3 regions of the Rossellomorea sp. FM04394 genome follow, and region 1 is predicted to be linked to each of the others. Evidence: riboswitches for the same ligand, from Rfam matches in the RefSeq annotation. Region 1 holds a riboswitch; each other region holds the start of a gene.
The links. A riboswitch is a leader RNA that binds a small molecule or an ion and turns the genes downstream of it on or off. The one in region 1 is predicted to bind thiamine pyrophosphate.
Positions count from the first base shown of each region.

Region 2: another riboswitch for thiamine pyrophosphate. It lies ahead of tenA (thiaminase II); the one in region 1 lies ahead of ACCB35_RS06825 (ABC transporter substrate-binding protein).
Region 3: another riboswitch for thiamine pyrophosphate. It lies ahead of thiT (energy-coupled thiamine transporter ThiT); the one in region 1 lies ahead of ACCB35_RS06825 (ABC transporter substrate-binding protein).

Region 1 is NZ_CP168654.1:1,355,090-1,365,588, reverse strand. Features, by position in the region: gene ACCB35_RS06865 (dicarboxylate/amino acid:cation symporter) at 1-139, opposite strand, end outside; gene ACCB35_RS06860 (phosphatase) at 528-956, shown strand; gene splB (spore photoproduct lyase) at 1,004-2,032, opposite strand; gene ACCB35_RS06850 (transcriptional regulator SplA domain-containing protein) at 2,045-2,290, opposite strand; gene ACCB35_RS06845 (TatD family hydrolase) at 2,415-3,194, opposite strand; gene ACCB35_RS06840 (ABC transporter ATP-binding protein) at 3,187-3,924, opposite strand; gene ACCB35_RS06835 (ABC transporter permease) at 3,926-4,687, opposite strand; gene ACCB35_RS06830 (thiamine-binding protein) at 4,684-4,977, opposite strand; gene ACCB35_RS06825 (ABC transporter substrate-binding protein) at 4,990-5,976, opposite strand; TPP riboswitch at 6,139-6,249, opposite strand; gene ACCB35_RS06820 (phosphotransferase enzyme family protein) at 6,327-7,232, opposite strand; gene ACCB35_RS06815 (aldo/keto reductase family oxidoreductase) at 7,318-8,220, shown strand; gene ACCB35_RS06810 (Fur-regulated basic protein FbpA) at 8,274-8,459, opposite strand; gene ACCB35_RS06805 (cation diffusion facilitator family transporter) at 8,551-9,444, opposite strand; gene ACCB35_RS06800 (heavy metal translocating P-type ATPase) at 9,455-10,499, opposite strand, start outside.
Region 2 is NZ_CP168654.1:2,382,602-2,393,100, reverse strand. Features, by position in the region: gene ACCB35_RS11940 (cyanophycinase) at 1-2,174, shown strand, start outside; gene ACCB35_RS11935 (hypothetical protein) at 2,329-2,526, shown strand; gene ACCB35_RS11930 (sensor histidine kinase) at 2,674-3,810, shown strand; gene ACCB35_RS11925 (response regulator transcription factor) at 3,807-4,406, shown strand; TPP riboswitch at 4,697-4,804, shown strand; gene tenA (thiaminase II) at 4,922-5,620, shown strand; gene ACCB35_RS11915 (ECF transporter S component) at 5,613-6,191, shown strand; gene ACCB35_RS11910 (ABC transporter ATP-binding protein) at 6,206-7,633, shown strand; gene ACCB35_RS11905 (energy-coupling factor transporter transmembrane protein EcfT) at 7,630-8,433, shown strand; gene ACCB35_RS11900 (thiamine phosphate synthase) at 8,423-9,046, shown strand; gene thiO (glycine oxidase ThiO) at 9,048-10,145, shown strand; gene thiS (sulfur carrier protein ThiS) at 10,150-10,353, shown strand; gene ACCB35_RS11885 (thiazole synthase) at 10,355-10,499, shown strand, end outside.
Region 3 is NZ_CP168654.1:365,341-375,839, forward strand. Features, by position in the region: gene ACCB35_RS01950 (RNA polymerase sigma factor) at 1-80, opposite strand, end outside; gene ACCB35_RS01955 (DUF6449 domain-containing protein) at 100-2,073, opposite strand; gene ACCB35_RS01960 (ABC transporter ATP-binding protein) at 2,045-2,947, opposite strand; gene ACCB35_RS01965 (GntR family transcriptional regulator) at 2,934-3,329, opposite strand; gene ACCB35_RS01970 (ZIP family metal transporter) at 3,649-4,464, shown strand; gene ACCB35_RS01975 (histidine phosphatase family protein) at 4,544-5,086, shown strand; gene ACCB35_RS01980 (general stress protein) at 5,123-5,446, opposite strand; gene ACCB35_RS01985 (thioredoxin family protein) at 5,575-5,901, shown strand; gene ACCB35_RS01990 (hypothetical protein) at 6,121-6,420, shown strand; TPP riboswitch at 6,504-6,602, shown strand; gene thiT (energy-coupled thiamine transporter ThiT) at 6,671-7,267, shown strand; gene ACCB35_RS02000 (DedA family protein) at 7,418-8,008, shown strand; gene ACCB35_RS02005 (threonine/serine exporter family protein) at 8,192-8,941, shown strand; gene ACCB35_RS02010 (threonine/serine exporter family protein) at 8,988-9,443, shown strand; gene ACCB35_RS02015 (beta-propeller domain-containing protein) at 9,606-10,499, shown strand, end outside.

The DNA.
Region 1 (10,499 bases):
GGAAGATCTTTCCTAACGGAGTAAATAGATAAGGATCTAATATATCAAATATATCTTTAGCAAAAATATTGAGCAGTAATCCCACAATCGCCCCCAGGATCAAGGCGATGATAATCTTCGTTGTTAAATTAAACTTCATAGATGTACCTCCCCATATAAATACAAAATAATTAAAAGATGTTTACCCTAGATTTACACTCGCAAAACCATTCTTATTTCTGTTTTGCAAAAAAAGATTCTATAAATCGTGCTCAGCTGCCTTCCCATTCAGATTCCATTCCCTTAGAGCTTCTTCATTCTCCCTCTCCTATTATACTGATTTTTTTAATAATTGAAGAAGTTTATGGGAGATTTAAAACATATTTACTATATTTCAACCAATTACACCCACAATAACAGGGAGAAACATGATTCCATCTTACTACGGATTGAATGCCAATCTTTTCTTTTTTACATTTAGGGATTAAATGATACGTGATTGGGTAAATAGTAATAACAGCATGAAAATAGAAAGGAACATACCTATTATGAATAAAACAGTCTATTTTCTTTCAAGTAGTCAGCAGCGCAGCTTGATAGCTGAAGGCTGGGCCGAGAAACTCGATGTGTCGGACTGGTCTTTCAAAAGTGCCGGATGGACAGCTGATAGTCGTGCAGAATTCAGTATTTTAGCAATGAGAGAATTATGTATTGATATTAGTTCATTCCCTCTTTCACGCATTGAGATGAAAGAACTTGGTGATGCTTCGGTTATCGTTGCGATTCAGGATAAAGAATATGATGATGAGATGGAGCTTCCATCAGAATTAAAAGAGAAAGTCATCTATTGGAATCTGCCTAATCCCCGTAAACGTTCTACAACACCGATTGAAGAATGGGTACACTATCAGGAGATCTGCGACGAAATTGCCATGCGAGTGAAAGATCTAGAAAACATTCTTCCGCAATTACATTAAGAGGACTGATTACAACGATTATTTCCCACTGTAATCAGTCCCTTTTTTTATGTGAAATACTCAAGCTTGGCTTTCGGAAAATGCTTTTCCATATAAGCATAAAGATGATCTTTAATATCCTCTTCTTCATCCTTCTGATAAATATACTTGCCAATCCCGTACTTACCCCACTTATACCGCCGTTCTTCCTCGTTTAGTTCAAGTTTAGTCATCGGATAATTTTTCTCTATGACCCTTTTAGCCGGTTTTGTAAAACGATGTTGAATAAATTCAAAGGTCAGATCCTTTTTGGCTTCTTCCGGCAGGTGAGCTTCCAAATGTTCAAACATTTGCTTATACCCTTCCTGCCATCCTTCATGGATATAGATAGGTGCCACTATAAACCCTAAAGGATACCCTGCTCTCGCTACCTTTCCCGCTGCCTCAAGACGCTTATCCAGTGGAGATGTACCAGGCTCAAAATTCTTGATCACATAATCTGCGTTGATGCTGAACCGGAACCTTGTTTTCCCGTTATGCTTTGCATCAAGCAGATGGTCGACGTGATGGAATTTCGTTACAAAACGAAGCTTGCCATGCTCGGATTCACCAAAATGTTCGATGGCTCGTTTAAGTGTATGAGTAAGATGATCAATCCCTACAATATCGGACGTACATGCAGCTTCAAATCGTGTGAATTCAGGAGCTCTTTCCGCAATATACTTGTCCGCCGACTCAAATATTTCATCCACATTGACATAGGTTCTGATATACGGTTTACTCCCCATCGTTGTTTGGAGATAGCAGTAGTGACAATGCCCCATGCACCCTGTTGCAAAAGGGATGGCGTATTCAGCAGACGGCTTGGATGTATCAAATTTCAACGTTTTTCTTACTCCGACTACTAATGTGGATTTTGCAATGCGATATTTCTGAAAGTGGTTGTCCCCGGGCAGATTACGAACCTGGTTATGGGATGTTGTGTACCGGATTTCCACATCCATTTTTTCAAACTTTTCTTTGAGCTCTTTACCGAGGGGATATTCCAAGGCATTCGGTTCAAAGTAGACCAATTGTGGCACGAACGGTTTAACCATGATTTATCCCTCCTACAGGTCTCCAAATGATTGAGTATAGGCTTGCTCCGCTTCTGCTTCTGAAGAATAAACCGCAATTTCATGTGTTAACGGATAATAGGTTTCATATAAAAATAACGCCAGTTCGTTCGGATTTTCCGGATCATGTACTACGGCTGCTTCCTGCACGTTGGCTACACTTTGTGTGTGGGGATTTCGATAAATCACATATACGACATCCCCTGCTTGATAGGGCATATATTGATCATTCAGTTCCATTCTTTTCACCTTTTTCTAAACGTCATTACTATCATTTTTTGTTAACTTCCTGATAAATATGATGGTAAAAGTTGTTTATAAAAAAAATTCTCCTGCACCTATGATGCAAGAGAATTCGTTCCTTTTATATACCATAAAAATCACTCGTATTTTTAAATTGTTGTTTATATACATCTAATTCTGGAATTCCTTTTAACTCTGCTATTTTTTCAATGGTTCGATGCATCATACCAGGATGGGTCAACCTTCCATGGAATTCTCCTTCAAAACGCCAAGGACCATCCGTTTCAACCATTATTCCTTCAATAGGATACTTCCTTACAAGCTTCTGTATCTCAACTTCATAAAGGACATCAGGTGTAATTGAGATTGAATAGCCATTTTCAATCATTCTATCAATGGTCTCATCATCTCCTTTAAACCAATGGAAATGAGCTTTTTCTATGGAGTGCTTTTCTAACAAGGTACAAACGATGGGTGCATGCTCATACACCGCATGAAGGATAATCGGTTTGTTCATCCTCTTTGACTCGATCATGAACCGTTCCAACAGATCGATATACGGTTCAACTTCAATATCAGGATCTTCTTTGATTTTGTAATAAGGCAATCCTACTTCTCCAATCGCCACTATTTCCTGTTGATGCAGCTCAATGAATGATAGAAGCTCCTCGACTTCCCCATCAGAAGGCAGATCCTGCTCAGGATGGAATCCTGCAGCCGGTTTGACCCTTGCATCTCTCCTTGAGAGATCGATGTTCGTCCTGGTCGATTGAAGGCAGGACGATACAGATATGAGCGCTTCTACAGAATACAGATCAAGTTCCTGCAGAATCTTATCACGCTCGTATCCTTCGTACAAATCCAAGTGAATATGGGAATCAATCAATGAAGGTTTACACATATTGAGAAAGCTCCTCAAAAATGCTCGTTTTCCATTTCAAAAACTCCTCAGTTAAGAGAATTCCCTTGTCGCGGGGACGTGGAAATGGTACTTTGAACTCCTTCTGCACCCTGGCTGGCCGAGTCGATAATACAATGATCCGGTCTGACAGGAACAGTGCTTCGTCGATATTATGAGTGACGAATAAAACGGAACTCAAATCTTCCTCCCAAATGGAAAGGAGCCACCTCTGCATGTCCAATCGTGTGAATTCGTCCAGGGCAGAAAACGGCTCATCCAGGCATAAAAAGGATTGTGGACTGACAAGGGCACGAATAAAGGCTACTCTCTGCTTCATCCCTCCAGAAAGATCATCGGGATAAGCATCCTCATAGCCCTTCAATCCTGCCCGTTCTATCATACTCAATGCCTTTTCCCTATCTTTTTTTCCGTGCAGCTCCTGACCCAGCATCACATTCTCAATCACCGTTCGCCAAGGTAGCAGGGACGGACTTTGAGGCATATAACTGATGGTTCCTCTCTGGCCATTAATCGACCTTCCATCTAATTGAATATCTCCTGAATCAGGGGTAAATAATCCACCGATGACATGAAACAGCGTGCTCTTCCCGCTTCCAGAAGGACCAAGGATCGAGACGAACTCACCTTTTTCTACACGGATGGAAAGGTTATCCAGTATCAGTTCCCCATCAAAGTATTTGGACATATTTTGAATAGATAAGGTTGTCATGCTATTTATCCTCCTTCCGGTTCCACTTAATCATGATTTTTTCCAATAACAAGATGATGCCAAAGAAAACCAGGCTGAGCAGCATAATCATGAAGATGGCTACAAATACCCTGTCTGTCCTGAAGGAAGAAGAGGCAAGTGTCATGTAGACCCCGATCCCTTCCTGAGCTCCTAACCATTCCGAAATGACTGCCCCCATCACACTATAGGTAGCTGAAATTTTCAGTCCTGAGAAGATGGACGGTAGTGCATGCGGCCATTCAACTTTTCGAAAGATTTGTCCTTTTGATGCTCCTGACATTTTCATATAAAGGATGTACTCGGAATTCGTCTGCCTGAATCCATCCAATGCAGAGACCGCTACAGGAAAAAAACAAATCAGGGTAATGACAATGATTTTTGGCAATAGTCCAAATCCAAACCAGATAACAAGTAAGGGAGCCAAGACGATGATCGGAATATTTTGTGACAAAATCATGAGTGGATATACCGCTTCTCTTACTTTAGGGAGAAGATGCAGACCAACTGCAGTCCCGATCCCAATCGTACATCCAATCACAAACCCTCCGATCGTAAGGAGAGTTGTCGAAGCAAGATGTCCCGTAAACGTGGACCATGAGGCGACTCCTTCAGCCCATATTTCTGAAGGTGATGGCATTAGCCATGCCGGTACCTCGAATACTCTGATGGTGATTTCCCAAATGACGAATAAAAGGATGAGGACCAAGAAGGGTCTCCATCCTTTCGATATCCACGGCTTCATCCTTTATATTTCTCCGTCAATTGATTCATTTCAATCCCGGCAGGCTGATACAATACCTTGATTTGTGAAATGACATTTGAACTGCCCATTTCAATCATTCGCTCATTCATTTGTTCAATCACCTTAAATAAATCTGATAGATTCCCTTCCATCGTCGTTTCCAATGGATGAACTTCATATCGGACACCTGATTTGTCAATGATCGCAATGGCTTCATCGACGTACGGAATGACATCTTCACCATTTTTCGTCTTCGGAATAATTTGTATGCTTACGAGTGCGTTCCCCATTTTGTTCACCTCTTATTTTGGTAAAAATTCGTTTGTGAATGCTTTTTTACTGTCCAGTTCCTTATCTAATAAATCGTTATCATACATCCATGAAGCATAGTTTTCCCAAACCTCCAGCTTCTGCTCCCCCCATCTGTCAGCGTCATCCTTGTATTTAGGAGCAAGCCATTCCTGACTCTTCATGACTAACTCTTCATCAAGATCCGGAGCTGCATCTAAAAGGATCTCACCAGCCTCTTCCGGATTGTCGATGGCAAACTCATAGCCTTTTGAAGAAGCTGATAAAAATGCTTTGACCGTTTCAGGGTCCTTATTAATCATCTTTTCATTCGTCGTCAAAACAGGGGTGTAATAATCCAGTTTTTCAGAGTAATCCTTTACGTACATCATATTTAATTCCTCACCGCGAAGCTCTGCCTCAATACCTGTCCATCCATAGTAGATCCACGCAAAGTCAACATCCCTTTTCACGGCAGTAAAGAAATCTGTATCTCCCATGTTTACAAAATCCACTTTCCCTACATCGGCATTTTCTTGTTTCATAATCGATGTCATGACGGCTTTTTCTACAGGTGATCCCCATCCCCCATAACTTTTCCCTTCAAAATCCTTTGGAGTCGTTATACCCTTATCCTTAGGTGAAGCAAACCCGGATGTATTATGCTGTATGACAGCAGCGATAGATACGAGGGGAACATCCTGCACCCTGGCTTGTGTGACACTCTCTTGATATCCCACTCCAAACTCCGATTTACCCGAGGCAACAAGTTGATCTGCCCCTGCCTCTCCAGGTAAGATGATATCAACATCCAGCCCCTGTTCTTTAAAGTATCCTTTTTCTTTCGCAACGTATAATCCAGTGTGGTTGGTATTCGGGGTCCAGTCCAGTACGACTGATACCTTTTTTAGACCGTCCTTTTGTTCATCTGCCGTATTTCCTTCACTGCTGCAGGCCGTCAAAAGAAAGACAGCACAGATGATGACCATCCATTTTTTCATCTTGAATTCCTCCTCAGTTTCCTTGTATGTAGTTGTAACGTTTATTCTCTATTCTTCACTTTGTAGAGAGAATGAATGTAAAACACCTTAGAGCACTTAGCTCACAAAAACAAAAAGCGCCCCAAGCTTCAGCGTGGGACGCATCGTTAAACATGATCATGTAATGTTTAAGAGAATGTTTCCTACGCTGGTATCAGCCAGTTCAGGTTCAAAGGGTCAGTATCTGTCAGGATACAATCTCAACCGGCCACACCGGTCCCCCTACACTTGTAGTATGAAATTAAACGTTATCTTCTTTCCTACTTTGCCACAGAAAAGGTGGATATTCAAGCATTTCCTCTTAAATAGGTTCACATTTGAAAGGCCCGTTCATAAACACCGGATTTCACCAGCTTGTTAATGAATGGGATGTATGTTGATACAACGTGTGAATACCCTTTTTGATTGTAATAAAAGGTGTATTGAAGAAGAAAGATAATGACTAAGAATGGCATCAGTCCCTTTTCTTCCTGAGTTAAAGTACTATCGGACTGATAGCCCTCCATAAAGGCATGGATACTTTCAAATTGCTCATCCTCCCTTTGCTTGACCTGGTCTTTGAGCATCCCTGCAAGAAAGTAACAGACATCTGCTATTCGGGGTGCTTTTCGTATCCTCTCGAAATCTATGACCCCTGTCACCCTTCCTTCTTTCATGAGGATATTACGGGGATGACAGTCGCTATGGACGAGTTGATGGGATAATTTTCTATAGGAGAAAGACCATTCATTCAGCCTGCCAAGAAACCCCTCGCCACACCTTTCTATCATTTTAGAATCCTGTCCGCTTATCCACTCTCTCAAATGTGTTTCTACTTTCCATTCTTCCACCTCGTATTTACAGGTGTATTGTTTTAGCCTGCTATGGAGTTGTGAGAGATACGTTCCGACCCCTTCCAGAGAAGTAAAGGAATAGAATTGTACTGGCAGTCCTTCCAGAGCTTGGTACAGGGAGTAGAAAACCTGAAACTGCTTTACAAAAGGCTGGTGTGAGACAGTTAACATCGGCCTCTCAACAGTAATTCCCTTTTCTAATAAAAAAGAAGTTAAGAGCAGCTCTTCCATCCGCTTCTCCACTGAAGAGTTCAATCTCTTTTTTAAATAAAATGTCTTCTCCCGGCTCCTCAACTTATAAACATTCGGATGACTTTCCACGTTCTCTATGGAGGAAGGATGGATCTTCCAGTTCAATAATAGATCATGAAGAGGTTCAATCATTTTTAATTCCTTTCCAAACATAGTAATATACGTTTAGTATGACTATAAAGAATATCTACATACCATATGAAAAGAGGTTATAACAATGCAAAGAATACAATTGACGGAAGACCTATCATTCTCAAGAATCATTCATGGGTTGTGGAGACTTGCAGACTGGGATCAATCGAATGAAGATACGCTTTCTCTCATTGAACACAATCTTGAAAACGGAATCACGACTTTTGATCATGCAGATATTTATGGCTCATATACGTGTGAAGCCTTATTTGGTGAAGCCCTTGCCCTTCAGCCATCCTTACGTGAGAAAATGGAGATTGTAACGAAATGCGGTATTGTCCTGCCTTCCGACAATCGTCCGGAACATAAAACTCATCATTACAACACGAGTAAAAAGCATATTTTGGCATCTGTTGAAAACTCCCTGCAGAATCTGAAAACGGACTACATCGATTTATTATTGATTCACAGGCCAGATCCATTTATGAATGGAGAAGAAGTGGCTGAAGCCTTCACTCAGTTGAAGGAAGAAGGAAAGGTACGGCATTTCGGAGTATCAAACTTTAAAGACCATCAATGGAATATGCTCCAATCTTATTTGCCGTTTCCGTTGATCACAAACCAGATTGAATTGTCTGCCTATAACTTAGAAAACTTTGAAGACGGTACATTGAACCTTTGTCAGGAGAAACGTGTCGCGCCGATGGCCTGGTCTCCACTCGCAGGCGGGGTGATCTTCAAAGGAGAGGATGAGAAAGCCATACGTCTTCAACATACATTGAAGAAGGTACAAGAAGAAACAGGCGCAAAGGGAATGGATGAAGTTCTATATGCATGGCTTCTTAATCACCCTGCAAACATTATGCCTATCGTAGGTTCAGGTAAAAAAGAACGCATTCAGAATGCAATCGACTCTCTTTCCATTTCTTTAAGCCACGATCAATGGTTTGAAATCCTGCAAACTTCTATGGGACATGATGTGCCATAATAAGACTCAGTACAGCAAAAAAGACGATCCTTTTTCTAAAAGGTTCGTCTTTTTTAATTCCCTATATCGTCACCAACATAATATTCCAGATAGACATCTTGCAGTTCATTCATGGAGAGCTCATAAAGCTGCTTACCAAAATATTTATACACGCCAATCCTTAATAATTGTTGAATATAGAAATCCTTTTTAAATTCAGGTGTCTTTTGCTTCTGTGATATATTTTCTTGATGTAACATGGTCATCCCTCCAGTTGAGGATATACCCCAATTCGGGACTGAACTAAACATCCTCTTACACATTGGAAATATTAGGAGAAAGTGATAGCTGTTACGTACAAACGTGATGATGGCCCTCTGTGACACTTTTACCCTCAACTTGAATAGTAGAGTGATGGATGCCATATACCTCTTCAAGAAAGGCTGAGAGTCGTAATAACATCGTATCTCGATTCACTTCGTTTTCAACCACCACGTGGCAGCTCAGGGCTGTGAATTCCGACGTGATGCACCATACATGGAGATCATGTACTTCAATGACTCCAGGGATAGCAGCCAGGCTATTCATTACGTCTTGCGTATCGATCCCTTTTGGAGATCCCTCCATTAAGATATGAATGGAATCCTTCGTTACTCTCCATCCGGAAACGACGATCAGGATGGCAACCATGACAGATGCAATAGGATCAGCCAAGTTCCAATTAAAGAAATAAATCAAGAGTCCGGCTGCGATGGCCCCTACCGACCCCAACAAATCACCAAGGACATGAAGGAAGGCACTTCGAACATTCAAGTTATGTTCTGTATCCCCTCTCATTAAAATCCATGCCACGATAATGTTTACAACCAGACCTATGACGGCAATTACCATCATACCCGGTGAAACCATAGGAGTATCTATAAAACGGTGATACGCTTCCCAGAAAATATAAAGGGAAACGAGAATCAACGTTATACCATTAATGAAAGCCGCTAAAATTTCAAATCGCTTGTAACCATATGTCTTCCCTTTATCCGATGCCTTTTCCCCTATATAAAAAGCTGCCAAACTAAGACCTAAAGCGGCTGCATCACTAAGCATGTGTCCAGCATCTGAAAGAAGAGCAAGACTATTCGTGATGATTCCTCCGATGACTTCCACGATCATAAAGGTAAAAATAAATAGGAAACTGATTAATAATGCTTTTTTATTCTGTTTGTGTCCATGACTGTGGTCGTGACCCACATGACATCCCTCACTTTCGGTCTCTTACTCTCAATAATCTAAGACCATTCAATGTAACGAGTAATGTGGCCCCCATATCGGCAAAAATCGCAATCCATAAAGTAAGCCAACCAGGAATGACAAGTAATAATGCAAGGAGCTTGATACCAATCGCAAATGAGATATTTTGCTTGATGATGGTAAGTGTTTTTCGACTTAAGCGAATGATATATGGCAGTTTTGTAAGGTCATCGTTCATTAGAGCGATATCGGCCGTTTCCAGTGCTGTATCGGTTCCTGCCCCACCCATGGCGATTCCTACATTTGAAGCAGCAAGTGCAGGGGCATCATTGATTCCATCCCCAACCATGGAAACTTTCCCGTAAGTGTTCATGTATTGCTTAATAAAGTCTAATTTATGCTGGGGAAGCAGGCCTGCTTTGATTTCTTTGACTCCTACCCTTTTTCCGATCGACCTTGCCGTATTTTCATGATCTCCAGTAAGCATCATTGTTTGCTGAATACCCAGTTGATGCAAGGTGTCGATGATTTCGCGACTTGTTTCACGCACTTCATCCGCGACGGCTACAAGAGCCAATGGAGTGTCACCGCTTCCGAATACCATGACGGTTTTCCCTTCCCTTTGAAGGTTTTCTATTTCTGAAGAAGGAGTATTTACAAAGAGGCTTTCGGATCCCAGGAAGTATTTATTGTCACCTATCCGGCCACTGATTCCTTTACCCGTAAGAGATTGAAACTCAAACACTTCACAGTCCCCATACTCAATATTCAGCTCCTTCGCCCTTTTGATAAAAGCATGTGCGAGGGGATGCTGGGAGTGATATTCAAGTGCAGACATCTTCACCCACAGCTCTTCTTCTTCTACATCCCCTAATCGTATGAGATCCGTTACTACAGGCTCTCCTTTTGTAAGAGTCCCTGTTTTATCAAAGGCTATGGCCTTTAAACGCCCTAATTCTTCTAAATACACGCCGCCTTTAATGAGAATGCCATTCTTGGCTGCGTTCCCGATGGCCGTCACAATGGCTACGGGAGTCGAAATGACCAGTGCACAA
Region 2 (10,499 bases), 1.0 Mb from region 1:
GTAAATGGAAAAATAATGCTCAAAAGAAAGAAATAACAGAAAAAATCAAGAAGATGACAGGTATTTGGTTTGTCGGAGGAGATCAGCTTAAAATCACAGACACATTAGTAAAGGACAATGGGAAAAACACGAAAGCTTTAGATGAAATTTGGAATATTTACCGGGAGGGAGCCGTCCTTGGTGGGACAAGCGCCGGAGCAGCCATCATGAGTGATGTGATGATTACAGGCGGTGATAGTTTAGGAGGGCTTCGTCAAGAGTTTATAACTGAAGACGTTTCGAATCCCGAAGGAGAATATGCACCTGTCTATATTGAAAAAGGGCTTGGATTCTTTCAGTGGGGAATAGTAGATCAACATTTGAATGAAAGATCACGGCTAGGTAGACTAGCGGCTACAGCCATCCGCTACGAAACGAACAAAAACCACTTTTCCTATGGGATTGATGAAGATACTGCGATGGTGGTCAACAATGAAGAACAGACGATTTCAGTATTGGGCAGAAGTAACATTACGGTAGTGGATGTATCTCAATCTACCTTAACAGGAGAAGAAATAAAGAACATTGATCTTAGTTATATGTCTCCTGGAGATGAGCTCGATGTGAAAACGAATGAATTTAACATAAGCGAGGATAAGGTTGAAACAAAAGACTATGAATATTATAATTTTAAACCTCTATCGGCTACAGGAGTTCTATCATCCTATGGAACATTACCACATTACCTGTCGTATTCCCTGGTGGACAACGAAGCTGTAAGTGAGGTTTACAGTTATATTTACGATACTGAAGGAAATGGTTTCGAGTTAGAGTTCAAACAGACAGATGAAACAAACGGGTATTGGGGTTATCAGGATGGTCAAAAAGATTCATACTCCCTATTGCATGTGGAAATGAATGTTTCACCTGTATCCGTCGATTTTAATAAGAAAGATCAGCTTACACAGGAGTTTCATGCATCCTCATTAGAAGTGCCTGAAAGTTCTTTTGATGCTGAGACAAAAGGCAGCCTGGTGATTGTTGGAGGAGCTCTGGGGAGTAGTAATGAAGAAGTGTACAGAGAATTTATCAATCGGGCTGGGGAAAACGGGAAGATAGGGATTATCCCTGCTGCAAGTTCCAGCTTAAAGTCTTCACATGCATTTAAAGAGGATCTGGAATCATATGGTGTACCTCAAGAAAATATCGACATTCTTCCTCTATCAAATCATGACTTCAAAGGGACAGAAGAAGATGAGTCTAAGTGGATGGAGAATAAAAATAATCCAGATATAGCAGAAAGTATTTTAGAGTATGATGCCATCTGGTTTGTAGGTGGAGATCAAACGGATATCACTCAATCATTGTTAAATCAAGATGGATCGAAATCACTGGCTCTTGAAAATATGTGGGAAATTTATCGTAATGGAGCCGTTCTTGGCGGTACAAGTGCAGGAGCTGCAATCATGAGCGATGTGATGATCGCGGGTGGTGGAAGCTATGACACTCTATCAAAAGGGTTCACGGATACGTATGACGGCATGTCTCAACAAGAAGGCGGACCTGGATATCTTGAGAAGGGATTAGGTTTCTTCCCGTACGGTATCGTTGATCAGCATTTTGATAAAAAAGCACGTTTGGGACGTTTAATTGCAACCACTGCTGAACATGGAGAAAAAAATGAATTCTCCTATGGCATCGATGAAGATACAGCGATGATAGTGGATAACGAAGCCAAAACCATTGAAGTAAAAGGTAGAGGCGGCGTTTCAGTAGTAGATTTGAGTCAGTCAGTTCTATCACAATCTTCTCATACGTATAAAAATGTACATTTGTCATGGATTACCTCTGGTGATCAATTAAATTTAAATACAATGGAATATACGATCAGTGATCATAAGGTCTCAACAAAAGACTATGAATACTACGAATACAAAGCTGCTCCCCATACAGGAGTATTGACGCCGCATCCTTCTCTTGCAAACTATTTAAGCTATAGTCTTCTTGATAACTTTGGACAGGATGAAGTGAAAAGCTATAGTTTTTCTGAAGATGAAGGATTCGAACTTACTTTCAAAAAAGGAGATCAAACGGAAGGCTTTTGGGGTTATAAAGATGGAAACAAAGACGATTACTCATATCTCAATGTGAGAATGGATATTGTACCAGTTAAAATCTCGATTGAAAACAAATAAAACTTGCCCGGGCGGATTGACGCTCGGGCTTTTTCAAAGTGAATCAACTTTTTATAGGTCATTTGCCGGTATATGCAATTGATAGCATCTGTTATACTAGTGATAACAAAGTGCTAGCAGTTACTAACAGAAAGATAGAAAAGGAGGGCGAACCTTGTCAGATCAAGGAAGAATGCAGCTTAATGTAAGGGTTGATAAGGAAACATCAAAAAAATTGGATGAAATCGTTGAATACTATCAGCAAAACACGAAAATTGGAAGAGTTTATAAAGGTGATGTATTAACAGATATCATTCATAAATCCTATGGGATCATGCAGAAGCAAAAAGCGATACAAAATCGGAAATATTAGTATTTTAGAGTCTAGGGTTTCCTATGATTAACTTTTCTATTGGTTCAAAAAATCTCAACCACTTGTTATGAAAATTGGGATAATTCATGTAATAATATAGGAGACATCATTAAAATAATGAAAGTAAAAGAGGTCTGCATCGTGCAAATGCCGAAAAAGTTAATCAATATACAAAAAGGTTCCGGAATTTCCCCATACATATGGAGCATCATCAGCATCCTGCCATTTTATTTTATCTTTCAGTCCTCCTCTACGATCGAAATTGTTGTAGGGATTTCATTGACCATCATGTTCTTTATTTCCTTACGATTTGCTTTTATTTCAAAGGATTGGCCGGTTTATTTATGGACGTCGATTTTAATTGCCATATCCATTACCATGACCATTCAATTTAATTTTATCTATTTTGCTTTTTATATTGCCTACTATAATGGGAATATAAAAAACCGGGTGGCATTTCTAACCCTTTATATTATCCACCTTGTATTAACGACGGCATCGATTAATTATAATTTTGTTATACAGGATGAATTATTCCTATCCCAATTTCCTTTTATTCTGATCATTTGGATAAGTGTCATTCTGTTACCTTTTAATATTTATAATCGCAATAAACAGGTGCAGCTCGAAGATCAGTTAGAGGATGCCAATAAACGTATTTCAGACTTGGTCAAGCAGGAAGAACGCCAAAGGATTGCCCGTGATCTGCACGATACTTTGGGTCAAAAGCTTTCTCTCATCGGCCTGAAAAGCGATCTGGCCAGAAAATTGGTGTACAAGGATCCAGAGCAGGCCCGGAATGAATTAAAGGATGTTCAGCAAACGGCACGAACCGCTTTAAGTGAAGTAAGGACGATGGTTTCACAAATGAGGGGGATCCGGCTAAAAGACGAAATCGTCCGGATCAAACAGCTATTAAAGGCAGCCGAAATTGATTTCGTGATGGACGATGAAATCATTCTGCCCCAGGCATCACTCTTTCTGGAAAATATTTTGAGCATGTGCCTAAAAGAAGCCGTGACAAATGTTGTCAAACACAGCAAGGCGTCGTACTGTGAGCTTATCATTGAAGAGTCGGATAAAGAGATGACCATCATAGTGAAGGATGATGGTAAGGGGATCGAGGGAGATTACACACAATCTAAAGGCAGCGGTCTAATCGGGATGAGAGAACGCTTGGAATTTGTGAATGGGAGCTTAGACGTTTTTTCCGAGAGTGGAACCACTTTGATAATGAGAGTGCCGAAAGTAATTAAGCAGACAGACAGGGAGGGAATGGAATGATTCGAATTGTGATTGCAGAAGACCAGCGAATGTTACTAGGGGCTTTAGGCTCATTATTGAGCTTGGAGGATGATATGGAAGTGGTAGGGAAAGCCGACAATGGAGAAGAAGCCATTGCCCTCGTCCACGAGCTGAAGCCGGATATTTGTATCATGGACATTGAAATGCCTAAAAAGACCGGTCTTGAAGCCGCAGAGGAATTAAAGGGTAAAGATTGCAAAGTGATCATACTGACAACTTTCGCGAGGTCCGGTTATTTTCAACGTGCATTAAAAGGCGGGGTGAAAGGTTATTTGTTAAAGGATAGTCCAAGTGAGGAACTGGCGAACTCGATCCGTCTTGTGATGGACGGTAAACGTATATATGCACCGGAGCTCATGGACGATGTGTACGGTGAAGAAAACCCTCTCACAGATCGAGAAAAAGAAGTGTTGGAGCTGGTTGCCGACGGGAAAAACACGAAGGAGATAGCCGATGAGCTCAGCCTCAAAACGGGTACCGTCCGAAACTACATCTCAACCATTCTAGACAAGCTTGAAGTAAAAAATCGAATCGAAGCCATCACTCAATCAAAAGAAAAAGGATGGTTTAAATGATGGGGCAGGGACGGACCTCCAACATGGAGGTCCGTCCCTGCTATTAATGTAGTGTTTATACATGTTTAATCAATCTCTTGTATTTTTATATATTTTTAATAAGTGCTTAATTTTGCTTTATGAGAGCCTTATTCTAAAAAGTATTTCAATTAAATTTATTAAGGGGAATCCTTTGCCATCATTGGTTTTGACTGGAAAGGACAAATGTGAAAATGATGAAAGGATCTCTTTTTGGTGTTGACAAGTAAAAGAATCGTGGTACGATAGCATCGAATACAAAATTTCATAGGACGATCCACTAGGGGTGCCTTATTAAAGGCTGAGATTAAAGTGTGACTTTAAGACCCTTTGAACCTGATCTGGTTGAGACCAGCGTAGGGAAGTGGTGTTTGACGGTCGCATAGAATCGTAATCTAACATTCTGATCTCAAGCCACTTTCTGTATGCTGTATGCATAATGGAAAGTGGCTTTTTTGTTGCCTATTTCGGATCGTCTGGAAAAGGAGAAAGATACTATGTCATTTACAGCGTACTTAAGAAATGAAGTGAAGGAAATTTGGGAAGCAAGCTTTCAACATCCTTTCGTTAAAGGTATCGGCGATGGAACGCTCCCCCTTGAAAAATTCAGATATTACATTCTGCAAGATGCTTATTACCTGTCGCACTTTTCAAAGGTGCAGGCACTTGGGGCAGCCAAGGCAACAGACTTACATACCACATCGAGAATGGCAACACACGCTGTGGGGACAAATGAAGCAGAGCTATCACTTCATGAAAATTTCTCAAACCGTTTAGGGATTACGGAAGAAGAAAAACAGCAGTTTAAACCTTCTCCCACTGCCTATGCCTACACGTCGCATATGTATCGTTCCGCACAGTATGGAGGCCTCGCAGATATTCTGGCGGCAATACTTCCTTGCTACTGGTTGTATTATGAAATCGGTGAACGCTTGAAATCATCCACACCTGAGGATGCCATCTATCAGGAGTGGATCGCTGCGTATGGCGGAGAATGGTTTCGGGAATTAGTGGAAGAACAGATCCATCGACTGGATGGATTGGCTGAAACGATGACGGTAACAGATAAGGAAAGAATGAGGGAGAATTTTATTTTAAGCAGCATATATGAATTACAGTTTTGGGAAATGGCATACACTCTGGAGAAGTGGCCGTTTCAGTCATCTCTTGGTAAAGAAGGTGGAATACATGTCTAAATTAAAGCTGACGGACATTTTAGTAACGGTCGTTATCTCCATAGGTTTTGGAATCATTTATAAGCTTTGGGGACCGGTCTACAACCTGTTAAAGCCATTTGGATTGCATGCTGATCAACTGATCTATGGCATGTGGTTCATGGCGGCGACCGTGGCTTTTTTAATCATTCAGAAACCTGGCGTGGCACTTCTGGCAGAGATTGCAGCATCTTCAGGGGAATTTCTCATGGGAAGTGAATGGGGCCTCGAGGTACTCCTATTCGGTCTGATTCAAGGATTGTTTGCAGAGTTCATTTTCCTTATCACCCGCTATAAACGTCATGATGTCTTCATCATTTGTACAGCAGCAGTGGGCTCTGCAATTGGATCAATCCTGATGGACTATTTAAAAGGATACATGGGAGACCTCGTTCTGTGGAATTTATCACTTTTTATTGGTGCCAGATTAATAGGTTCCATCTTGATAGCAGGCATAGGAGCCTTTTATCTTGTTAAGGCTTTGGAGAAAACGGGGGTAACCAGTTTGGTAAGACGTGCTGACCAAAGAGATTACGATGCCCTTAATCAGTAAAGGAGGGAAGGACCATGCATGTTGAAAATCTGCGGCTTACATTTTCGGGTTCAGAGAATCTGATGTTTAAAGACGTAAGCCTTAAGATAAAAGAGGGGGAAAAGGTATTGCTACTCGGGCCATCTGGTTGTGGAAAATCCACACTCCTTCAGGTTCTATCCGGTGTGATCCCCCATTCGATAGATGTACCGATGAAAGCTGACTCGATTGAACGTCCTGAATCTTTCGGGTATGTCTTTCAAGATCCGGACGCTCAATTTTGTATGCCTTATGTTGATGAGGAAATTGCCTTTGTTTTGGAGAACAAGCAAATCCCAAGAGACGAAATGCCAGAGGAAATTAAAAAACTGTTAAAGAAGGTGAATTTAAGTCTGGGGGATTCCCATACGAAAATCTCATCTCTATCAGGGGGGATGAAACAAAAATTGGCCATTGCTTCTGCCCTTGCGCTCCATCCCCATACGCTATTTCTGGATGAACCTACAGCCATGTTGGATGAAGAGAGTACAAAATCTGTATGGGAAACAGTGAAAACGAAATGTAAAGATAAAACGTTACTTATTGTTGAACATAAGCTGGATCACGTAATGGAAATCATTGACCGTATTATTCTTTTCGATGCTTGTGGAAGGATAGTGGCTGATGGTCCAAAGTCTCACATCTTATCAAATTTTAAGGAAACATTGAAATCAGTTGGGGTATGGTATCCGGAAGCGTGGAAAGATTATCTTTCTTTCCACCCACCGGAGAAGGTTGCCCCGTTTGGAAGGACGACTATAAAGCTAGAGAACTTCAAAGGGTATGTACAAAAAGAGGTGAAGATCCACCTTCAAAATGCCGGCAGCATTAAAGGTGAATGGATTGCAATCACCGGAAAGAACGGAGCCGGGAAATCTACATTACTCCACAGTCTCATGAAATTCATCCCAACTACCGGGAAGTATGAATTATATGGAAGACAGGTAAAAGGGAAGAATGTTCCAAGAGAATGTACATTTGTTTTTCAAAATCCCGAGTTTCAGTTTGTAACACACAGTGTGTTTGATGAAGTTGCGTATACCTTTCGGCGGGGAAAGGTGGATGAAGGGATAGTGGAAGAAAAAGTGCATGCACTATTGAAGCGATTCAAGCTTGATCCATTCAAACATCATCATCCCTATCATTTATCCATGGGGCAAAAGCGTAGATTAAGCGTCGCAGCTTCCCTTGTCAGGAATAAAGATATTCTGTTATTGGACGAACCGACTTTTGGCCAGGATTCCCAAAATACGTTTGCGTTACTTGAGATGCTTCGAGACTATCAAAAAGAAGGGTCTACCATTCTGATGGTGACCCATGATGAAAATATCATTACTCACTTTGCATCCAGAGTATGGGTCATCGAAAATGGGCGCCTCACCCAGGATTTCTATAATGAGATTGCAGGTAGTAAAGCAATATGAATATAGAACTCGAGCACAGAGAAACCTGGCTTCATCAAATCAATCCCAGCTTCAAGCTAATGACCTTGATCGGGCTTTTTGTATTCCTGCTTTTTATTCATTATCTTAACTGGTTGTTATATTTGAGCTTACTGTTTTTTCTCCTGTTATGGGTGTTCTCAGGATATTCATATAAAACCGTCAGTCTAATGATCCTACCCTTTTTCCTTGTTTTCATCTCTACAGCTTCATCAATGATTTTATTTGGGAAAGGTGAAACAACATGGATGAAACTTGGATTGATCCACATTACCGAAGAGAGTTTTTATCGGGGGATCCATGTTGGATTGCGTACCATCGTATTCGCTATCTTGGGATTATTATTTGCACTTACAACGAGACCGGTGAAGCTTTTCTACTCCCTCATGCAGCAGCTGAGATTAAAACCTAAGTATGCGTATAGTTTTATGGCCGGATTTAGATTGATTCCCATTATGATTGAAGAATTCTTCACGATACGAAACGCCATGAGAGTCAGGGGAGTTGAAGAACGTAGAGGAATAAAGCACGTATTCCATAAATTGAAATCGTATTCCATTCCCCTGCTTGCCCAGAGCATCAGAAGAGCGCACCGAATTGCTGTGGCCATGGAAACAAAGGGTTTTAAAGGAAGTGGGCAGCGAACCTATTACTACAGAGTAACCTTTTCGAAATATGATGGATATTTCTTGGGGAGCATTCTCTTCATGATTGTGCTCAGTTACTATTTTTCTACCCATCTACCTATTTTTCCGGCGGGAGATGTTCGCTATGGGAATTGAAACGAGAAAACAATTACATGTGATATCAACAGGAAAACAATCTGTGGAAGAATTAGTGAAAATCTCGAAGTCCATTTATCCATATCTCGACATGCTCCATCTTCGCGAAAAGCAGTGGACGGGGAAAGAAATGGCTGTGGCCATCGATCGATTAGTAAAAGCAGGAGTCCCGTTAACAAAATTATGTGTCAATGATCGGGCAGACATTGCCTTTATGAAGCATGTAAGAGGGGTGCAGCTTGGCCATCAAAGTGCGGATATCAGCTTGGTGAAAAGTGCTTTTCCTTCCTTGAAAATAGGTGCTTCTGTACATTCCCTTGAAGAAGCACAACAGGCAATGGATAAGGGAGCGGATTATCTACTCTATGGAAATGTATATGCTACTTCTTCGAAACCAGGGAAAGCCGCCGGGGGAGTAGCAAGTTTGGTAAATTTGGTTCAATCCATCCCTGTTCCCACTATCGCTATCGGTGGCATCACACCTAATCGTGTACGTGAAATAATGCAAACTGGAGCAAGAGGGGTGGCGGTTTTATCAGGCATTTTCCTTTCAAAGGATCCAATTGATTCAGCCCGATCCTATTATAAAGAATTACATAAGGAGGTGAGGTAGTTTGGTAAAGCAGTATGACGTCATAATTGTGGGTGGAGGAGTGATTGGCTGCTCCATTGCATATCAGTTATCCAAAAGAGGAAAGAAAGTTCTCCTGATTGAGAGGAATCAATTGGCGGGAAAAGCTTCGAAAGCCGCTGCAGGCATGCTTGGCGTTCAAACAGAATTACATGGGGGGAGTCCTATGTATCATTTGGCGATGGCAAGCCGGAATATGTATTCTACATTAGCTGAGGAACTCAAAGAAATCAGCGGAATGAACATTGAGTATGTAGAAAATGGAATGATTAAACTAGCGAAAACAGAAGAAGAAGCCCATGACTTACTGAAAGTTGCATCTATAGCAGCAAAAGAGGAACAGGTTGAATGGTTATCTCCTGGAAGCCTATCTATCTACGAACCTCATCTCTCAAAAAATGTGGCTGGTGGGTTATATATTCCAAAGGATGGAAATGTCTCAGCCCTAAAGCTTACACAAGCGTTAGGTTTGGCAGCGGCAAGATTAGGTGCAGAAATGAAAGAATTTACGGACGTCTATGATTTTATAATAGAAAGAAGCTGGATAACGGGGATTCAAACATCTATAGGTCCCTTTTACGCTAACGAAACGATCGTAGCGGGAGGTGCTTGGAGTCAATCTCTACTGAAACAGTTGAATAAGACTTTCAATACGTATCCAGTCAAAGGAGAATGCTTTTCAGTAAAAGTATCCCGGAAAGTAGTAGAACGTACAATTTTCACTGATGGCTGCTACATTGTTCCGAAAATGGGTGGAAGACTTTTGATAGGGGCGACAGAGAAGCCGCATACCTTTGATGAAACCATTTCCGTAGATGGTTTGTTGAACCTCATGCAGCTGGCGACAAGCATATTGCCTGATTTAGCTTACGCCGAGTGGGAAAAGGCTTGGGCCGGCATACGTCCACACACACATCATGGATCTCCATTTATCGGGAGAAGTGAGGAATGGGATGGTCTTTCCATTGCAACGGGGCATTACCGTAATGGTATTCTCCTCGCCCCAATAACAGGAGTGATGATGGCAGATATTATTGAAGGTAAGGATACTCATCCAATAGATGAATACCAGAGGGGTTGAGAAAGTGGAATTACGTATAAATGGACAGGTTGTCACGGTCCCAGACACAATTTCGACGATTGCAGATTTAATTCACTATTTTAAACTTGAAAATAGAGTGATTATTGTTGAACAGAATCAAAACATTCTTGAAAAAAATGAGCATGAAAAGGCTGAACTAAAAAAAGGCGATACTATTGAGCTTGTCCAATTTGTAGGAGGCGGTTGAAATGTTAAAAATCGGAAAGTACACATTCCATTCAAGACTTTTACTGGGAACGGGAAAGTATCCTGATTTTGATATTCAGAAAAGAGCTGTCGAGGTTTCCGGTGCAGAAATTCTTACGTTCACAGTAAGGCGCATGAATATATTTG
Region 3 (10,499 bases), 990 kb from region 1:
ATATGATAAATCAGCTTGTGAAATTGATCATACATCTCCTCTAAAGAGGGAGGAGATGCTGGGAACTGAAGTGTGTCCATGTGGATTCACCTCTACTTTCTATTCTAAATCGTCTAGTTTATTTTTTAGGAATGAAGGTGTATCTTTAGCTTTTAACCCTCGCACTTCGACATTTCCGTGGATTTTATACTTGATGATCACCATATATTCATTTGTCATCTGGTTGTATACGAGTTGATCCATGATGGCTTCAACGTGTTTGGAATCCTCTATTTCAATTCCTTTGTTTTCTTTCTTCAACTCCAGGGCTTCGGTATCTGGATCCATGACGTTGAACAGACGGTTACGGTAACGCTCTTGATCGATCACGTACATCCACTCAACGTCAGATGCAGTCACTCTTACATCTTCAAGGTATCCATTCTCCTGTAGCCAGGATTCGAATTTCTTATCGTTATTATGCACCCCGACATGGGTCCATTTGTTCTCTGAAAGAAGTAATTCAACGTTATAGAGGTTCACTCTATCGCGATCTTTTAACGTATCATTATAGGTTTCTTCTCTTAAAATTCCGATGGCTTCATTGATTTGTTCCGGGTCGACAATGCTTATACTCTGTCTGTTCCCCATATCAGCATAAATCGACAGCTTGTCTACACTGTTTGAATCTACGGCGAAAATCTCATTCGTTGTTTCTTTATAACTTTTCATTTTATATAAAGCAGCATATTGGGATTCAAACTCTTCTATATTCATACGGTAGTTCCTCACAAGCTTGCTTCCATCGTGCATCTTGTAATAAAAGAAGACCTGTTCACTATCCTCGTCTGGTACGGTACGATCGTGATTGTTGACGATTTCCTTATGAAGGTTAAGGACGGCTTTAATGGTTTGAGGGTCGTCTATAAAGTGATCCTTGATAAGGCTATCGGGATTGTCTCTCATGGAATAATAGCTGTTACTGACATGGACCTTTTCTATACCCTTCAAATCAGGAACCTTCTTTTCATACTGAAATAAATCAAATTGGATGAACACCCCGATAAGAGAGATGGTAATGGCAAACGCTGCATATCCTTTCCAGTGCCGGAATACTCTCCAATGTTTTTGTAACACCATCTCGGCAATATAGTAGCCAATGAAAGATCCAATAAAATATCCGAATATCGTCCAGATGGCCTCCTGATAGATCTCATGGAAGTACATCCCCCCAACCAGCATGAAACAAAAAGCGACTCCATATTTGAACAGGGGTCTCAGAACAGGAACCACGATGGCTTGAGATGCTGCTTCTACTTTTCTCGTTTTATACAATACATACGATAAAACATAGAGTAGGAGAGTGATAGCTATGAACAGCGCCACATCTAACCCGGAAAAGATTTTATTCTCAAGATATACGGCCTTGATGACAGGGGAATATTGTTCAATTTGGATATTGAAAAAATAATCTTCTGGAAATCCAAATAAAAGATTTTTCAAGCTAAAGCATATCAGCATAAACATGCCCGCCGGCAATAAGAGCAGGATGTAGGTAAGAGCACCTTGTACAGCCGTCAATCCCGTTATCATGGCCACAAAGGCAGCGGTTGTGAAGAGAAGAATATTCATCAGAATGGTAATGCCGCACCAGGTGAGAATATCCTGAACTTCAATGTATTGCTGTAAATCTGTCAATGAATAAAGGGAGATTAAAATAACTGTATTCAGTACAATCGGAATAATGAGTATTGCGAACCCAACCCCGGTAAAATGGAAAAATAATTTGCTGCGTGTAATGGGAAGACTGTGCATAAAGTCCGCAGCTTGTTTCACATGTAAATATCGAAACAGAAACAGGGATAAGATGACTGGAATAAACAGCATCAACCCCATTTGGATCGGGTATTGCATTTTAAACAGGTTCTCATAAATGGCTACCGGAAAAGGCTGGTTCTCGTTGGATAGTTTTCCGATAATGTCAATCGGTAAAGAAAAGAGAAGTCCGACAAAATAGACAATGCCTACCCATCCAACATTCCGAAGGCTTTGTAGGATGACTTCCTTATTGATCCATGATGTTTTGGATGGCATATCCGATGTCCTCCATTTCATAAACAAAAATTTCTTCAAGGGTCAACGGCAACAGATCAAAAATCACCGGATGATAAGGCTGGATCATGCTTCTCACCTGTTGTTCGTCACCTCTGACGATGCAGAGGGATATACTTCCCCGGGTCTCTTCATGTAGAATGTCAAGCTCAGTAAAGAGCTTCTGAGGAATCTCACCTCTGAATGCCAGCTGAACTTTATGAATCCCGCTCTTCAAATCATCAAGCTCTTTCTCAAGCAGAAATCTCCCTTGATGCAAAATTCCGATATGATCACAAATATCTTCCACTTCCCGTAGATTGTGAGAGGAAATCAGAATCGTCATCTCCCGGTTGGCAACTTCTGTGATTAGCACGTTTTTTACTTTCTTACGAACGACGGGGTCTAATCCGTCAAGGGGCTCATCCAGAATGAGTACATCTGGTTGCGTGGCTAATGCAAGAATAAAAGCTGCTTGACGCTGGACGCCTTTCGAAAATTTATGAAGCTTCTTATGAGGATCGATCCCGAAAAGGCTAGTGAGAGATTTATATTGATGAACATCCCACCGGCTATAAGTATGTTGATAAAATTGAGCCATTTGACTTAACGTATAGTGGGCAAAGAAAAAAGGTTGATCGGGAATGAAAAACAAGCTTTCCTTCGTCGGGATATTCTCAAATATCGGTTGCTCTCTTAAGAAAATGTCTCCTCTTTCCGGCTTAAACACTCCAGCGATGGACTTGAGTAATGTCGTCTTTCCTGCACCATTCGATCCGAGCAGTCCATAAATTGAACCTTTTTGAACTGAGAATGAAATATTATGGATGATTTCATTACCCTCAAAGGCTTTACTTACTCCTTTAATCTCTATCATCAGCACTCTTACCTCCTACCGATGCCTCGATATCAGCAATCATCTGCTTTAAATCTTCAGGCGTAATTCCTAAATAAAGAGCCTCAGACAAAAGTTTAGACAACTCTTCCTTTACTTTCATGATTTTCTCCGCGTTTTGAATGTGACTTGAAGGATTAACAAAGCTACCCCGTCCTTTCACCGAATAAATATACCCCTGGGTTTCTAATTCCCTATAAGCTTTTTGGATTGTGTTTGGATTTATGGTCAGCTGCTGAGCCAAGGTACGAACAGAAGGCAATTGTTCATCCGGCTTCAACACCTCATTAATGATTAACTCCTTTAATTTTTCGACTAATTGTTCATATATGGGCTTCCGACTTCTTAAATCAAGCTCAAACATATCCACCCTCCCAACTGTATAAAGTGTACTATGTGTCTTAATACAGTTAAAGTATATAACAAGTTCTACCAGTTTGGGAAGAGGGATGTTGAAAAAAATTTTGAGAAGCTGGTTGGAGTGATATCCACTTTGACTTTTGTGAATAAGGACTCCCTGGTTTGGGAGTAGAAACAATGATACAAACACAAACTAAAGATGAATAACATATATATAGAAAACTGATAAGGTATGGTAAATATGACATTTCCTTTGACAAAGAAAGTTTCCTTGAGGCAAAATGATGGTATTCAAAATTTTTGATCGGAGGAGAGGGTTGGTTATGTTCTTAGATTGGTTAAGTGGATTCAACCCAGCCGTCCAGGCACTTTTTGGCGGTACATTGACATGGGGATTAACCGCACTGGGGGCTGCAACGGTTTTTTTCTTTACCAAAATAGAAAAGCATACGTTGAATATGATGCTCGGGTTTGCTGCAGGTGTCATGATAGCAGCATCGTTTTGGTCACTTCTTGCTCCATCAATAGAGTTCAGTGAACAAAACGGTCAGATTCCATGGCTCGCTCCTGCAATCGGTTTTTTGCTTGGCGGCCTTTTCATAAGACTATTAGATTTTGTCGTACCTCATTTACACTTAGGGAACTCAGCGGAAAAAGCGGAGGGACCTCCGACTAAATTTAAGAAATCAACCCTTTTATTCCTGGCCATTACTCTTCATAATATTCCCGAAGGTCTAGCGATCGGTGTTGCTTTTGGGGCAGCATCCCTGGGACTTGGGGACGCAACTTTGGTAGGGGCAATCGGACTCGCGATAGGAATTGGTATTCAGAATATGCCTGAAGGGGCAGCACTTTCGATACCATTGCGTGGAGAAGGGATGTCGCGTTTGAAATCCTTCAACTATGGTCAGCTTTCAGCCATCGTTGAGCCCATTGCTGCCGTAATTGGTGCAGCTGCTGTCTTATTAGTGCAGCCACTGCTTCCTTACGCACTTGCTTTTGCTGCTGGGGCCATGATTTTCGTGGTAGTCGAAGAGCTGATCCCAGAGTCTCAATCCTCTGGAAGTACAGACCTGGCCACGCTGGGACTCATGTTGGGGTTTGTTGTAATGATGATTCTGGACGTATCGTTGGGTTAAAATAAGAAAGCATGCGGTTTAGATCGCATGCTTTTTTTATTGCCAAAAATAGTATAATGGTAGTGGAGGGGGCGAAAGTGTGAAGGTTGGTCTCGTGAGGCATTTTAAAGTAATAAGAGGATACCCTGATAGATTTGTGACATCCGAAGAACTGATGAAGTGGGTAGAAGAGTACGATGAGTCAGATGTAGAAGAGAATGAGGTTGATCTTCATGATATTGAATGGAAGAAGTGCTATGCAAGTGACTTAGCCAGGGCAGAAGCAACGGCTCGAAAAGTTTATGCCGGGGATATCGTATCATTGAAGGAGCTACGTGAAATCAGACTATCTCCCATATTCAGTTCGAAGAGAAAGCTTCCACTGTTTTTACATTTGTTTATGATCCGGGTAGCCTGGTGGTTTAATCATCGTTCTCAGCCTGAGAGTAAGAATGAAATCCTTAAAAGAATCAATAGGATTGTCGATGCGATCATACAAGAGGGGGAGGACGTTCTCATTGTAGGCCATGGCGGGATTATGATGTTTATGAGGAAAGAGCTGATAAAACGAGGATTTAGAGGTCCTAAGTTTAGAAGACCATTAAATGGGGAGCTCTATGTTTTTCAAGACAAAAAAGGATGATTCCGGGGAATCATCCTAAGCCATTTCTCTATAAGGTCAGTTTTTAACAATCAATAATATCTTTCCTTCGTCGAGCTTTTCTTCGTACTGATCCGCTTCTTCGTGGGAAAATCCAACTTCCATCAGTTTATTTCGGAGTTCGTCGCCTTTTTTCAGAATCATGTTCCCTACTGCAGTCCCTATGCCTGTCTCCTTGACACCAATCTCATTGGCGTCAGCGCGATCCGCGACTCTGTCCGTCCGGTCATCATCATGTGATAATACATAAAGATTATGTTTGTCCACGCCTCGAGAAGATAGCTTTTCAACTTCTGTAATTAATTCCTTATCGTCATAAAATTCCTTAACAGTCGGTTTCAATTCAGGTCTCCTCCATCCTTTATAATGTATTGTCGTTTATCTTTTCCCGTGGGTTCAGGGTGGTAAACCTATGGAGATGTGGGTATACCTATTAGTAATGTGTTATCAAAGAAAGGAGATCTCAAGATATGGAAGAAGTTCATTCTTTAGAATCCATAAATGCTACACTTGCTGCAGAAAAGCTGAGTTTACTATACATTTCAAGACCCAATTGCTCTGTTTGTCACGCACTTTTGCCACAAGTGAAAGAAGTATTGGAAGAGTTTCAAGATGTGAGGTCCATTCATGCCGATGCAGAGGAAATACCGGAAATAGCCGGTGGGTTCTCTATTTTTACTGTGCCGGTCATCATCGTATTTGTAGATGGAAAAGAAATGTTCAGGAAGGCCCGATTCGTTCCAATGGATGAGTTGCATACCCAAATGGCCCGTCTCGTGAAGATGTTAGACCACTAAACAAACGTTTGATTAAGAGAGAAAGTTGTTGGTCTGACAAGGTGGAAAGGGTTAAACGGTTGTTTAATACTTTAGAAACTTAATCTTGGGAGCCGTTTAATAGCAATAAAAAAAGAGCTGCTAAAAAAAGTAGCTCTTTTGTCATGGTTCGGTGAATAGGTATATAATAGAGAGTATACGAGTATAGTAGTCATGAAGAAATAAAAGGGGGCTTGATGAATGATCAGATTGTCCAGGACAAAGAAAGTCATTTTACTTGGTTTAGCAATCATCCTCATAATAGTAGCCAACCGGATTTCCAGTGTACAACAGCTGACAGCAAGAATTGCCACTAACCTGTATATCAGCATGAAGTATCAAGATCTGGATCTCGAATACCAGAACGTCGAATTCTCACCCCAGTTTGGAGATTATTCTGTAGCGTACAAGGACAAGGATGGAAAAGTCTATGGATTCATGGTTACCCCTAAGTCAATGCCCGTCATCATACTTCACGATCCTCTTAATGAGTCACCTTAAATAATAGCGAAATTAAAGAGTGAACCTATCTACCTTTCATCATTTCATTCTTCGTGTATAATAAAATATAACAACTTTATAAACGTTACCACAAGGGGAGCGAAAGCTGAGAGTGAACAATCTGTTCTGACCCTCTGAACCTGTTAGTTAGTACTAGCGTAGGGATGTGGATAATAAGCAGCATTGCTTATTTTGCTTTTACATTAAGCCCCCTTATGGTTTCGTTTCATCTAACAAGGGGGATTTTTTTATGAAAAACATACGTCTTGTGGTTTTACTCGAAGCCTCATTGATGGCGGCATTCGCCGTTATCCTTGATATGCTTCCGTCTATTAAGCTATCACCGAGTATCTCCATTTCGATAGCAATGGTTCCTATTTTTCTATTGTCATATCGAAGAGGATGGAAGGCGGGCATATTGGCTGGATTTGTATGGGGCCTATTGCAAATTGCCTTGGGAGATGCTTGGATTGCGACTCCAGTGCAGATGGTAATTGAATATTTCATCGCCTTTGCCTCTATCGGTCTTGCCGGATTCATTTCTGGTAAGATCCAATCCTCATTAAGAAATAACTGCCGAACGGAAGCGGTCATGTGGATAGTGGCTGCTACGTTTTTAGGTAGCCTGGCTCGATATGTTTGGCACTTCATCGCAGGATTTGTCTTCTTTGCAGAATATGCACCGAAAGGTATGTCGCCGCTACTTTTTTCATTAGCAGCAAACGGAATCACCATGCTGGGATCAGCACTCCTATGTTCAATCGCTCTGCTGATCGTACTCAACACAGCGCCAAGATTGATCAAAGTAAGGGTATCTCCTCAAGAAAGCAGAAGAAAGGCATCATAAAATTGTCTGGACCGGTCCCTATAAAGAGGCTGGTCTTTTTTTATGTAAAAATACACCCCAGGTCTTAGGAGCAATTACTTCTACGGCTACTGTTTGCATGTTGTCGATTTTTTTATACTTAAGATATTCGTACGTATAGGAGTGACCTGGATGGAAGAAATCATGGCAAATTATTCGGCTGAGTGGGGGATATGGGGTGTATTGCTTTCTCTATTTATTGAAGGAAGTGCTTTCCCTTTTGTGGGCACTTTTTTTATCGTAACAATGGGATTTATTTTAGAATTAACGTGGATGGAGATAGGAATCACTTCTTTAATAGGAAGTTTTCTTTATACAGTGGGGAGCTATATTCCTTATTTTATCAGTTTGAAACTAGGTGCGAAGCTGGAGGCAAGGCTCAAGCCTGAAAAACGGAAGAAGCTTAAAGAAGCCCAGGAAAGGTTCAACCGCTACGGAATCTGGAGCGTAGCGATCGCAAGCCCCCTTCACTTAGGAAATATCATTCCCTTCATGGCAGGCATGGCAAAAATGAATCTGAAAGTGTATTCCCTCCTAACTATGCTCGGGATTGCTCCGTCTACCTTTTTTTTCTTAGGTATAGGCAAGTTCTATGATGGGGATAAAGAAATGATCCTGGGAGTTGTAGAAGAATATCAAATGTTGGTTGTGGCAGGGTTTGTTCTGGTCACTGTTTTGTACACTCTTTTAAAAAGGAAGAGAGAAAAGGGAATAGGAGGATGAGTAGTGAAGATCCGGAGACTGGAGATTTTTTAACAAGTTGCTCAACATTGGCCCCTAAAACCCTCTACACATATTAAATCTACTAAAATCATCCCATTCCTCATTGCTTACACCCCTTCTTTCCTATAAACTAGACCTATTCAAAAAATAGCACGTGTGGAGAGATTGATATTGGAAGCAAAAATGATAAGAAGATATGACATTATGGAGGTAAGTCTGCTGGCGGGTAAGATCATGCTGCAAAGTGGTGCAGAAACGTATCGGGTAGAGGATACGATGATGAGGATCGCCGCTTCATATGGCATTTCAGAATCTCACAGCTATGTTACCCCGACAGGGATCATCTTCTCAATTGAAACGTCTGAACCAACTAAAACGAAGCTGATCCGAATAAACGAGAGGTCAACTGATCTTGAAAAAGTAACCCTCGTGAATAGTATTTCAAGGCAAATCAGTAAAGGGCATCTCACTCTTGAAGAAGCATACAATGCTTTGGAAAAGCTGGATCAATCTGATCTTTCCTATTCCTTTGTTATTCAAGTATTGGCCGCTTCGATTGCAAGCGGATGTTTTCTCATCATGTTCCAGGGAATGTGGAATGACTTCATTCCGGCGCTTTTCGCTGGTGGAGTCGGGTTTACGAGCTTGATTTATTTCCATCGACTCGTACCTATTAAATTCTTCGCCGAGTTTCTTGCTTCCTTTATTATCGGAATGCTTTCCTATGGGTTCGTCCAGCTGGGAGTCGGACAGGAGTTGGATAAGATTATTATCGGATCAGTGATGCCCCTGGTACCTGGGCTTCTTATAACCAATGCCGTCAGGGACTTAATGGCAGGGCATTTGGTGTCGGGTTTATCGAAGGGAGCAGAAGCTTTTTTAACGGCGTTTGCCATCGGGACGGGTATTGCCGTAGTTTTCACTCTGACATAGGGTGCATTTGATAAGTATAGAGAATAAAAGTTGAGGTGAAAAGGGAATGCTCATCATCGAACAATTAGTGACAAGCTTCATATCCGCAGCTGCATTCGGGATTATCTTCAACGCTCCAAAGCAGTCCCTTTTCAAATGCGGAATTGTTGGAATGTTAGGCTGGATCATCTACATAGGAATGAGTTTAAATGACGCGGATGCGGTGCTTGCGACGTTACTTGCATCCTTTGTCGTTGCCGTGATTAGTCAGGTATTCGCGAAAATGTATAGAACCCCGGTCATCATCTTTTCTGTAGCCGGAATTATCCCTCTTGTACCTGGAGGACTTGCGTACGATGCCATGAGGAATTTCGTTCAAAACGATTACAATGCCGCCATCAACCTGGCAGCAAAAGCCTTCATGATCTCAGGCTCCATCGCCATCGGACTCATCTTCTCGGAAGTCATCAACCAAGTCATCCGAAACGCACGGCTGAATGTAAGTGCAAGACGAATGAGATAGGGACGGACCTTACTTTTGTGGGGTCTTTTTTTATTGCTTCAGCAGAGCATAGAAACGAAACAAAGTTGGACGAAATGATCAAACTGCAGACTCCGTGCACATGTAACATTTTCTCCCTCCCAACGTCTAATCAACAAATAGAACATAGAGGAGGGTCATAGTATGAGTAAGAAATCTTATCTGCTCATCATTGCTGGAATTGTGTTGCTGGTGGCACTTGGAACGTTTGTGTATAGTCAAAGACCTGTTGTGAAGGCCGAGGGGAAGATGGAGGGCGACCTTCTCGTGATGGAGAATAACTCATGGAATCTGCAATTTTCAACAGCCCTGAATAAGGAAACGGTGACGCCCCGGAACATTTATGTAGAAAACTCCACTGGAGAGAGGATCAATGTCTCCATGAAGTTGGATGAAAATCGAAAGACCCTGCAGATTCAAGCACCGCCAGAAGGATATCCTTCTGATCCACACAAGTATACACTTCATATTTCTCCTAAAGTGAAAACCAAATGGGGTTTTTCTTATGATGGAGATACAGAAATACCCTTTTCTGTCACCTCTAAACTACCCAGTATTCAATCCAAGGAAGAACTAACGAACTATTTTAAACAAATTTTAAAGAAAAATAAGGAAGATACGGAGTTTTCTCTGTTCGGTAGAGAAGGGAATATGGAATCCAAATCATCAGAAGATAGTGCAGCTGGAGAATCGCCTCAATCGGAATCCCTTTTTTCTGAAACGAATAATCAGGTTCAAGGAGTTGATGAAGGGGATATAGTGAAGACTGATGGAAGCTATATATACCAATTAACAGACCGTAAGCTGCTGATTACAAAGGCAAATCCTGTGAAAGAAATGAAAGTGGTATCCTCTACAAGCTATAAAGAAAATATGCAGCCCCATCATCTATTTTTACAGAATGATAAGCTGCTCGTCATCGGGAATAGCTGGTCGCCTGCACATCTTCAAGAGAATAAACAAGAATCAATTGCTTCCACTATGCCTGTAGAAGGGACGACCGTTGCGATTTTGTATGATATCTCAGATAGAGCAAAA